Blastopirellula sediminis: one gene and its partner. The protein of the gene in region 2 interacts with the protein of the main gene of each other region in a pairwise test. Links are inferred from orthologs where the notes say so. Each region holds a gene or a part of one and is shown on either strand. Other genes may lie near its edges.

What was found.
Region 1: the proteins of mobA (region 2) and LOC68_RS12665 interact in binary tests that used the Escherichia coli proteins (3 or more experiments, as listed by UniProt). The link is inferred for Blastopirellula sediminis from one-to-one orthologs.

The regions. Positions count from the first base shown.
Region 1 is NZ_JAJKFT010000010.1:277,967-283,077, forward strand. Bases 1,235-4,045 are described here. They hold LOC68_RS12665 (molybdopterin molybdotransferase MoeA), read left to right. Parts: upstream 1,235-1,942; coding sequence 1,943-3,148; downstream 3,149-4,045. Other genes in these bases: LOC68_RS12655 (hypothetical protein), read left to right, coding at 1,235-1,261; LOC68_RS12660 (anthranilate synthase component II), read left to right, coding at 1,336-1,935; LOC68_RS12670 (ester cyclase), read left to right, coding at 3,261-3,698; lnt (apolipoprotein N-acyltransferase), read left to right, coding at 3,784-4,045. Also shown: hypothetical protein, read left to right, coding at 1-194; more of hypothetical protein, read left to right, coding at 323-1,234; more of lnt, read left to right, coding at 4,046-5,111. UniProt on the Escherichia coli protein: Catalyzes the insertion of molybdate into adenylated molybdopterin with the concomitant release of AMP.
Region 2 is NZ_JAJKFT010000010.1:2,072,477-2,077,730, forward strand. The notes cover bases 1,454-4,407. They hold mobA (molybdenum cofactor guanylyltransferase), read right to left. Parts: upstream 3,273-4,407; coding sequence 2,634-3,272; downstream 1,454-2,633. Other genes in these bases: LOC68_RS19990 (amino acid aminotransferase), read left to right, coding at 1,454-2,042; LOC68_RS19995 (DinB family protein), read right to left, coding at 2,109-2,615; LOC68_RS20005 (formylmethanofuran dehydrogenase subunit C), read left to right, coding at 3,352-4,113; LOC68_RS20010 (hypothetical protein), read right to left, coding at 4,267-4,407. Also shown: inositol-3-phosphate synthase, read right to left, coding at 1-520; more of amino acid aminotransferase, read left to right, coding at 852-1,453; more of hypothetical protein, read right to left, coding at 4,408-4,461; PA2169 family four-helix-bundle protein, read right to left, coding at 4,575-5,048. UniProt on the Escherichia coli protein: Transfers a GMP moiety from GTP to Mo-molybdopterin (Mo-MPT) cofactor (Moco or molybdenum cofactor) to form Mo-molybdopterin guanine dinucleotide (Mo-MGD) cofactor.

The sequences.
Region 1 (5,111 bases), 1.8 Mb from region 2 along the record:
TTACCGAACAAGGCGCTAACCTCCTGAAACAGGGGGTCGACGCCGGCGAAAACCAACTCGATTCGTTGGTCGCTCCGTACGCCAACCTGGTCACGATGTACGAGAGCCAAGGGAACGCCACCAAGCAGGCCGAATACTCCGGCAAGCTGGCCAAGCTGCCGAAACCGGCCGAAGAGCAGACGCCCCGGCGCTAGTCGCGGGGCCTTGAAGCGGGGCTAAATCTACTTCCGGCCGCGGGGGCGATCCCGTATCATGAACCGGACATTTTCCGGTCCATCACCGTCGTTCCGCACCTCCATGGAATGAAGGCCTCGCTTCCCCCATGGTCTTTGAGCACATCGAAAAGCTAAAGCGCGAATACACCGACAAGTACGTCGTCGTCGACCAGGATCGCCCTGAGTTGAAACGCTTCGCGTCGATGACCGGCATCGTTCGAACCGTCAACATGAGCGGGCGAGCGCTGGTCGAGTTCGATGGTCTGAACAACACCGGCTGGTACGACATCAACGTCGACTTTCTGAAAGTGGTCGACAAGCCGAAGCCGAAACCGGTCGCCGAGAAGAAGCCGGCTGCCGAAAAGAAGCCCGCTTCGCCCCAAGCCGGCGCCAGCGCCGCCGATATTCTCGCCGCCGCGCGAGCGAAAAAAGGGGAAGCCCCCGCGAAACCGGAAGCGAAGAAACCAGCGGCCAGCGGCAGCACCGCCGATATCCTGGCAGCCGCTCGAGCCAAAAAAGCCGCGCCGGCCAGCACGGCTGACATTCTCGCCGCAGCTCGGGCGAAGAAAGCCGAAGGTGCGCCCCCAGCCGAGGAGAAGCCCGCCGCCGACAAACCGAAAGCGGCTCCCCTGAGCACCGCCGATATCCTGGCGGCGGCGCGGGCCAATAAGGCCGAAAGCGGCGAAGCTCCAGCAGCGAAACCAGCCGCGGCGCCGATGAGCACGGCCGATATTCTGGCCGCAGCGCGAGCGAAAAAGGCTGCCGCCAGCGAACCTGCGGCCGAAAAACCGGCTCCTGCTGCGATGAGCACCGCCGACATTCTGGCGGCCGCCAGGGCGAAGAAAGCGGCGGCGGAAGTCGCGCCGCCGACCCCACCGGCCGAAGAACCGACGCCGGAACCTGCGGCCCAGGAAGCGGCATCCCAGGAACCAGCGACTCCGGCCGAACCTGTCGTTCCGCCGAAAGTCGAGAAACCGGCTGCCGGCTCGCTGCCGACGACGACCGCCGAGATTCTCGCCTACTGCCGCGAGCATGACGCGTCGTAGTCGGTTTCGGCCGATTGGCGTAAAATGGCGGGGGCTCTGTGCCGATTTTGCCCTCTAATTTGACCGACGCGCCCATGATCTTGCTGATCGATAACTACGACTCGTTCACCTATAACCTGGTTCAGCGTTTGGGTGAAATTGACCCGGCGCTTGATCTTCGCGTCGTTCGCAACGACAAGATCACGGTCGAAGAGATCGAGAAACTGGGGCCGACCCATCTGATCGTCTCGCCTGGTCCTTGCACGCCGACCGAAGCCGGCATCTCGGTCGAGTCGATCCAGCACTTCGCCGGCAAGTTGCCAATCCTGGGAGTTTGCCTCGGCCATCAGTCGATGGGTCAGGCCTTCGGCGGCGTGATCGTCCGAGCCGAGCGTCTGATGCACGGCAAGACCGACGAGATTCATCACGACGACAAAGGGCTGTTCGCCGGCATGCCCAACCCGTTCATTGCGACTCGCTATCACAGCTTGGTGATTCGCCCCGACACGCTCCCCGCAGGCTTTGAAGTTTCGGCTTGGAGCTATCTCCCCAACGGCGAGAAGGAAATCATGGGGATTCGCCATCGTGAGTGGCCGATGGAAGGGCTGCAATTTCACCCGGAAAGCTTCTTGAGCCAAACCGGCACGCAGATGCTAGAGCGTTTTTTGCAAATGACCTCTCCGCAAACCGCATAGAGTTGCGATGATCTCGATTTCTGAAGCGCTCGGCCTGATTGATCAACACGCCGCGCGATTGCCTGCGGCGCCGATGGCGGCTCTCGATGCGATTGGTTGTCTGCTGGCCGAAGATGTCGCCAGCGATATCGACTCGCCTCCGTACGATAAAGCGATGATGGATGGTTACGCCGTTATCGCCGCCGATCTGGCGAGCGGCGTCGCCGAACTGGAAGTGATCGAAGAAATCACTGCCGGCAATGTGCCGACGAAGACGGTCGCACCCTCGCAAGCGGCGCGGATCATGACCGGCGCGCCGATTCCTGAGGGCGCCGACGCCGTCGTGATGATCGAGCTGACGCAAAAGCTGGACGACGGTCGCGTACGGATCGAAGCGCCTGGCATTAGCGTCGGCAAGAACATCATGCCGAGAGCGAGTTCCCTCGCGTGCGGCGTCACCGTCCTGCCAAGCGGCAAACGCTTGCGAGCGCTCGAAGTCGGCATTCTCGCCGAAGTGGGACGTGATCAGGTCACCGTGATTCCCCGGCCTCGAGTCACGGTACTATCGACCGGCGATGAACTGGTCGACGTGACTGAAATGCCGGGGCCGGGACGCATTCGTAACAGCAACGGTCCGATGCTGATGGCGCAGATCGCGGCGGCCGGCGGTTCGGCAGAAGATCTCGGCATCGCGCGAGACGTTCGCGCAGACCTCTCGGCGAAGATCGCCCGCGGTCTGGAAGCGGACATCCTGGTTCTCTCCGGCGGCGTTTCGGCCGGCGTCCTCGACTTGGTTCCGTCGATTCTGGCCGAGCAGCAAGTGACGCAGATCTTTCACAAGGTGAATCTGAAACCCGGGAAACCGATCTGGTTCGGCAAGCGGGACTCCGGCGGCAAATCGACGCTCGTCTTTGGACTTCCCGGCAATCCGGTCAGCAGCCTGGTCTGTTTCGAGCTATTCGTCCGGCGTGCGATCGGTCTGCTCGCCGGCCTGACCGCGAATGATCTTCGCAGCGCCGAAGTCGAACTGGCCGAGCCGTTCGTTCATCGCGGAGATCGCCCGACCTTGTTTCCAGCTCGTTGGGGAGACGCGACGCAGCGAACGGCGACGCCGCTCGCATGGAAAGGGTCGGCCGACCTGGCGGCAATGGGCGCCGCCGATCTTCTCCTCCAATTTCCGGCGGGGGACGCCGAATACCGAGCGGGGGATCGCGTCTCCGCCATCGTTTTGTAGCGCACACCCCTTCAGGTCGGTGACGGTAGTCACCGAAGGTGGTAGGATGGCCGTGATCGACAATAGTCGGCCACTTTCGGTCAATACCAGAGAAATCCGGGGGCAACAACTCATGGAACAGGTCAAGGCGCTCGCACGTCGATGGTTTGAAGAAGTTTGGAATCAGCGCCGCGATGAAGCAATTCAAGAATTAGCCGCCCACGACGCCATCGCCCATCTGGAATCAGGCGTCGTCATCAACGGCGCAGAAGTCTTCAAGTCCTTTCGCGACAACTTGCTGGCCGCCTTGCCTGATATGAAGGTTGAAGTCGAAGCCGTCATCGCCGATGGAGACGCCGCCGTAGTGCGTTGGAACTTCGTCGGCAGCCACAAGGGGGAAGGCTTCGGCTTTAAACCGACCGGCCGCACGATCCAAGCCCGAGGTCTTACCTGGTTTCGCTTCGAAGATGGCAAGATCGTCGAAGGGTGGGATAGCTGGAATCAGAGCGCGACTTTCCAGCGGATGATCGGCGACGATCCGGCGTCCGACTCGGCGTTTCGCGCGATCTGATCAAAATCCGACATGGCCAGCCTGCGGCGAAGCGCCTATCTTATCTCACTCCAGCCGCTCGCTAACTTTCGACGATGGCCGTCACGTGAATGAACCTGAACCTTCCAGCGACCAGACCGCGCCTGCGACCATGTCGCTGCGCTGCGTCGCCGGCTGGAGTCTATTCAGCGCGATCGCGCTTTACCTGGCGTTTCCTCCGGCGGGACTCTGGCCGTTGGCCTGGATCGCTCCGCTTGGTTGGCTCGCGATCGTCCGCGTCGAACGATTGCCGCGTCGTGCTGGCCTGACGCTCTATGCGTCGGGCGCGATCTTTTGGCTCGCGTTGCTGTATGGCGTCGGCAATTCGCACTGGGCGACCCGTTTGTTTGGTTGGCCGGTGTTGTGCGCTTACTTGGCCGTTTACACGCCGCTGTTCGTCTTCACCTGTCGGACGGCGGTTCATCGGTTCAAGCTGCCGCTGACGCTCGTCGCGCCGATTTGTTGGGTCGGTTGGGAATTCGTCCGCGCTCACTTCGCGACCGGTTTCGCCGTCGGCCTGATCGGACATACGCAGGTCGTTCAACTACCGCTGATTCAAATCTCGAATTTGGTCGGCGCCTATGGAGTCAGTCTGATCGTCGTGGCGATCGCCGCTTCGCTCGTCGACGCCGGCGCGCTCGACCGTTGGATCCGACCGCAGCCTTCTTCGCCGTCGCTCGCATATCGAGTCTCGATGTTAGTCGCCGCGGTGGTTTTGCTTCTCGTTTCGCTCGAATATGGACGTCGCCAATTGGCGCAGCCCGAACCAGAAGCGCAAGAGTCGCTCCGCGTGGCGCTCATTCAAGGCTCGATCGACACTTCATTTGACGATCCAACGCAACCGGAGCGGACGTTTGAGCAGTACGTTAAATTGACCGACGAGGCGACGCGCAGCCGGGAAGACCTCGACATCATCCTCTGGCCCGAAACGACCATGGGGAACAACGCGCTGATCGAAGTCGATGGCGTCGTCAACATGCCGCCAGGCGCCACGATGTCGGCGGAACGATATCGCGAGTTGCTCCTCCGTTCGCGCGAAGACTACCTGGCGATGATCGACGAGTTGGCCAATCGCCGCTGGCGGACGCCGCTGTTGCTCGGGACGTCGACCCTGCGATTTGGCGATCAGGGGATGAAAGTTTTTAACTCGGCTCTTTATGTTCCGCTCGATCAGGCGCCGCAGCTGCGGTATGACAAAACGCATCCGGTGATGTTCGGCGAGTATGTCCCACTCGGCGACATCTTCCCCTGGATCTATCAGCTGACGCCGATGGGCGGCGGTTTAACGCCTGGCGACGGTCCGGTAGCGATCGACGTTGGGGACAAAGTGCGGCTGATCCCTTGCATCTGCTTCGAGAACACCGTCCCGCACCTGGTTCGCCGGCATTCGGCGGA
Region 2 (5,254 bases):
CGTTCCAACTGGTCGGCAACTTGCTGTCGTCGAACGGCGGCTCGGTTGACGAAACGTTGATCACGATCACGTCCGACAGTTCGTGCTGTTTGGCGAAGGCCGAGATGTCGGCCTGGATGCGGCTGATCGCCTGGCGAGGCGTTTCGGTCTTCTCGCGCAGTTCGTTCTTGGCCAGCCCGGCGATCTTGGCGCCGACGTTCAGCAGCGTGCCGTCTTTGATATTGGCGTCGATCGCATCGAGGTCTTCTTTGGCCGCCGCGACCAGGCGCGGATCGAGGGCTCGGCTGACGTCGACCAGTTGCTGAGCGGCGTCGTAGAGGGTGACGTTGCGGATTTCGTGACCGCCGATGACGATGTTATCCCACGTCGTCAGGCCAAGGTCGGCGAATTGCGGCAATTCGCTCACCAGGCCGACCGTGTCGACCAAGCCGCGACGGAGAGCGACCAAACCAACAATCGTCGTCGCAGCGACGCCGCCGCGAGCCCCAATTAGCCAAATACCGACTCGAGAACGTGCCATCTCGTCAATCGTCTTTCTAGGAGGTAGGAAGGAGGGTTTGCCGAGCGACCCAAAGGGGCGATCGATCGGAAACGAGCGGGCAAGTTCCGCGGGCCGCCCAACGTGTTAGAGGGTAGCGGCCGGTCCGGTGGGGTCTGTCTGGAAGAGACGCTCGCAAGTACCATTTAATTGTTGGCACGACTAATTCGGTTCGTCAAGGACTGCGAAGCGCCTGACTCGACAGAAGTCGGCCATCCGGTTGAATTTGCGCCGCATGGCGAACCTTTGGGGCGCCGCAGCGTCCTACGCTGCCGACGACTCCGTTACTTCCCCCAAACCGCGAATCACAGGTATGTTTCAGAACGTTCAAACCGCGCCGCCCGACTCGATTCTTGGCCTCAACGAGGCGTTTCGCAATGATCCCAACCCCGAAAAGATCAATCTGAGCGTCGGGGTCTTTAAAGACGCCAATGGGGTGACGCCGGTTCTGGATTGCGTGAAAGAGGCCGAACGTCGCCTGGTGAGCGACGAAAAGACGAAATCGTACCTGCCGATTGACGGCCGGCCCGAGTATTGCCGCTTGGTCCGCGAGCTGATGCTTGGCGCCGATCACGAGATCAATGCCGCATCGCGGGGCGTTACGGTCCAAACCCCCGGAGGTACGGGGGCACTGCGCGTGGCCGCCGATTTTCTGGCGAAAAATCTGCCGGGTCGCCGCGTCTGGATCAGCCAGCCGACCTGGCCGAATCACCCCAGCATCTTCGCGGCCGCTGGAATAGAAACGGTCGGCTATCCCTATTTCGACAAAGCGAGCAACGGGCTGGCCTTTGGCGAAATGATGGAAGCGTTGGAAAAGGTTCCGTCGGGCGACGTCGTCCTGCTGCATGGCTGCTGCCACAATCCGAGCGGCATCGATCCGACTCCGGAGCAATGGAAAGAGATCGCCGAGCTGATTCATCGCCGCGATCTGCTGCCGCTGGTCGACTTCGCCTACCAAGGCTTCGGCGACGGCCTATGTGAAGATGCCGCTGGTCTGGCCGCGCTGGCCCAACCGGGGCAAGAGTTGCTCGTCTGCAGCTCGTTCAGCAAGAACTTTGGTTTGTATAACGAGCGAGTTGGCGCGCTGACCGCGGTTGCCGGCGACTCCGCCGCTGCGACGGCCGTGCTGAGCCAACTGAAGAATGCGATTCGGGCGAACTACTCGAACCCGCCGACCCATGGCGGCGCCGTGGTCGAAACAATCCTGTCCGACGCGACGCTCAAGTCGCAGTGGGAAGGGGAATTGACCGCGATGCGTGATCGGATCAACGGGATGCGGACGCTGCTGGTCGAGACGATGAAGAAGGTCGGCGTCGATCGCGACTTCTCGTTCATCGCGAACCAGAAGGGGATGTTCTCGTTCTCCGGTTTGAATCCGGTGCAGGTCGACGAACTGCGTAGCAAGTTCGCGATCTATATCGTCGGCTCGGGCCGCATCAACGTGGCCGGCATTTCTGAGACCAACGTCGAGAAGCTCTGCAACGCGATTAAAGCGGTGCTGTAATCGATCAAGACGAACTCCACGGCTCGCTGAGCCGTGGAGTTTTTTCTTTTCTTGTACCTGTTCCGCTTAGCGGATCGGCGCGGCGCCAAAGAGGCGACGCAGCAGCGAAACCTGACCGTAGTGCATGAAGTTATGCGCCGGCAGGAACGACATCGCCGCGAACCGCGTCTTGAAGAGCGGGTGCCCAGGATCGAGGGCGTCGTCGAGTTCACTCAGCTTGTATTCGGCCATTTCTTTTTCAACCTGGGCGAATACCTTCTTCAGATTCGCATGGAGCGTTTCAGCCGAAGGATACTTGCTGGCGTCGGCCGACGGGGTCGATCCTTGTCCAAACAGCTCTTTGTAGTTGGCCAGGCCTAGTTCGGCGTCGGCAGGGCTTGCGCCGCGTTGCATGCGCAGGCCGATGCCATAGGCGGCGATCGTGATGTGGCCAACTTGCCAAGCGACGTGCGTGACGTCGCCCGGCATGCGAAACCAATCGGCTTTGTCGACGTCGTCCAAATGGCTATCGAACATCTGGAAGCTCATCGAAACGTTCTTTTTGACAGCTTCCCAAACGGCGGCGTCTGGCATGAGCGTGTCCTTCTCTAATTAAGGTGCAGAGGGCGGTGGAAACTCCGCAGGAGGCAAGCCGGCTGCCAACAGTGCGGAGGCGTACTCTTCCGGCGTATTCACGTTGTGCAACAACTGATCGCCGCCGAGCTCTGCAGGAGAGACCGCCGTGATAGAGAGATGTCTCACAAAACCATGCAGCGAACGCTCGCCGGCCAGTAGCTGTCTGGCGGCGACGCCTGCGGCATGAACGCGATAAACGCCGAACGTTGGATGCATTCGTTCGATGTCGGCCGTTACCGCGGCGTCACAGAGATCATCCAATTTTTCGAATAAAATCCGCACCGCTTCTGTGGTGATTAACGGAGTATCGCATCCGCATACAAGTGCGCGATCGACGCCGGGGCCGACCGAATCGAGACCGCAGCGGACTCCTTCCAAGGGCCCCAGGCCAGGCGTTTCGTCATAGACGACGCGTACGTCGACCGAAAACTTCGGTAGCGTTTGCTGCGGCGCGGCGACGATGATCGTCTCGGTCACGACCGGCGACACGATACGCGCAATACGTGATAGCAACGTTTCTGCGCCAAACGCCAACGACGCTTTCTCGGCCCCCATTCGACGACTCTGTCCTCCGCACAAGATGATGGCGGCGCTCTGCGGTATTGGCGATTGCATCCTGGTTCACCCGCGAGCTTTTCGCGGCTATCTTGGAATGACTTGGTGATTCGATGGTCAACATTGAAAGCGATCGGCCATGCCGCTGACCCTAACGCTTGTCCAGGATATCTCCCCCGTCATCGGTTTGCGAGAGATCACGCCCGATCGGTTGGCCTCTCTTTCGGCGGACCAGATCGCTCGGCTCTCGCTTGCGTGTGGGGCCGAACAGGTGGAATTGGGGGAGCTCTTTCAACGGAAAGGAGTCGCGACCGATCAGCAACTCCGTTTGGTCGGCGACTTCTCCCGTTGCGATTTTCTTGGCGCCGAAATGAACTCCGGCAGTCTGACGATTGAGGGTAACGTTGGCGATCATGTTGGCGCCGCAATGAAGGGGGGAAGTCTGACGGTCGTCGGCGACGCCGGCGATTTTGTCGGTAGTCCTAACCCCGGCGAGAAGCGAGGTCTGCAAGGAGGAACGATCGTCATTCATGGCTCTGCTGGTCGTGAATTGGGAGTTCGGATGCGGCGCGGCATGATTGCGGTCGCCGGCGATGTCGGCGAGCTGTGCGGTTATCGCATGTTGGCCGGCACGATTGTCGTCGGCGGCAAACTCGGCCGTAGCGCCGGTTTGCGCATGAAGCGCGGGACAATCGTCGCACTCTCTGCCGGAAGCGAATTGCCGGCGACCTTCGCGCGCGATTGTCAGTTTCGACCGCCGATGATGACGATGCTCGAGCGTGAGCTGCAGCAGCTTGGCTTTCCGCTTCCGCATGCGAAGTGGGAAGGGGAGTTTCAGCTCTACTCGGGGGACGCCGTCGAAATGTCGCGAGGCGAGATTCTTGTGCCGGTCGTCGGTTAAAGAAAAACTGGCGACCGAACGTTGTCGGCCGTCAGGGCGATTCCAATTCGCGTAGGAAAGCCTTCCCTGGGATACGCAGGGGAAGCGAACGGGACGAACCCTGCGTGCAGGATTCGCCCCATCTATAGAGAACGAGCCTCGACGGCAATCGCGCTATTGTCGATCTCGGTTGACTTCGACGTTGATGTCGCCGGTATCTTTATCTTGCTCAACTTTGACTTCGCCACGAGGCGTTTCGATATCGATCAGTTTCTCTTTGTGGTCGCAACCGGTTTGAGTCACGGTTACGCCGAGCATTAGCGCGCAGCCCACCAGAGTCGGAGTCAGCAGCTTCGTCATTGCGTTCATCGTCTTGTTTCTCCAAATGGCGCCAACGCGGCGCGGATAGATGTGCCCCAGCGTCAGCAGAATCGCCGCGTCGTCGACGGTCTACGGCGACGCAGGCGAAACCTGAGGTCGGGTTACGAATTTGATTTGAAGGCGTCGCGCAGATCGCGGACGCGATCGTGCCCCTGCTTGACCTGGGCATATTGATGTTGTAGCACGTCGTTCATGGCGCTGCCGACGGTCGCCTTCAGGGCGTCTTCGTAGGCATGCTTGATGTGGTCTTCGCCACGTTCCACTTCGCACAGGATCGCGTAGGCGTCGCCGCCGCTCAGCAGAGCCCGGATGTCGATCCAGGTGCGATGGAGCGCCGCCGCGTAGGAGCCGTCGTCTTCCGCTTTCTTGTTGTTCCAGGTGACGTAATCTTGCAACTCGGCCGCTAGCGTCGAACGTTCAGCCGCCATTTCGCGGAAGAGCTCCGCAACCAGCGGGTCATCGATCTGATGCGCCGCTTCGCGGAAACCGTCGTACGAATCGATGTTGGCGCGAATCAACGTCTGGAGCTTCTCAATCGTCGATTCGTTGAGCGTTAGTTTGGTTTCCAGTGACATGGTTCTCTCCTCTCGTGACAGATGCGGTGTTAGCCCCACGCGTGGAACTAAAAGGCAAACGTCATGCCAGAGAGGAAAAACCTGCTAACGGCCAAAATGCCGCCTATTTTTGACTGGCCATCGTCTTATTGGGCCGAATCTAGAGCGGTCGGTAGGCCAAGCTGGTCGCCGCGCGATCGCTGAGAGGATTTCGAGAATCGCAATAG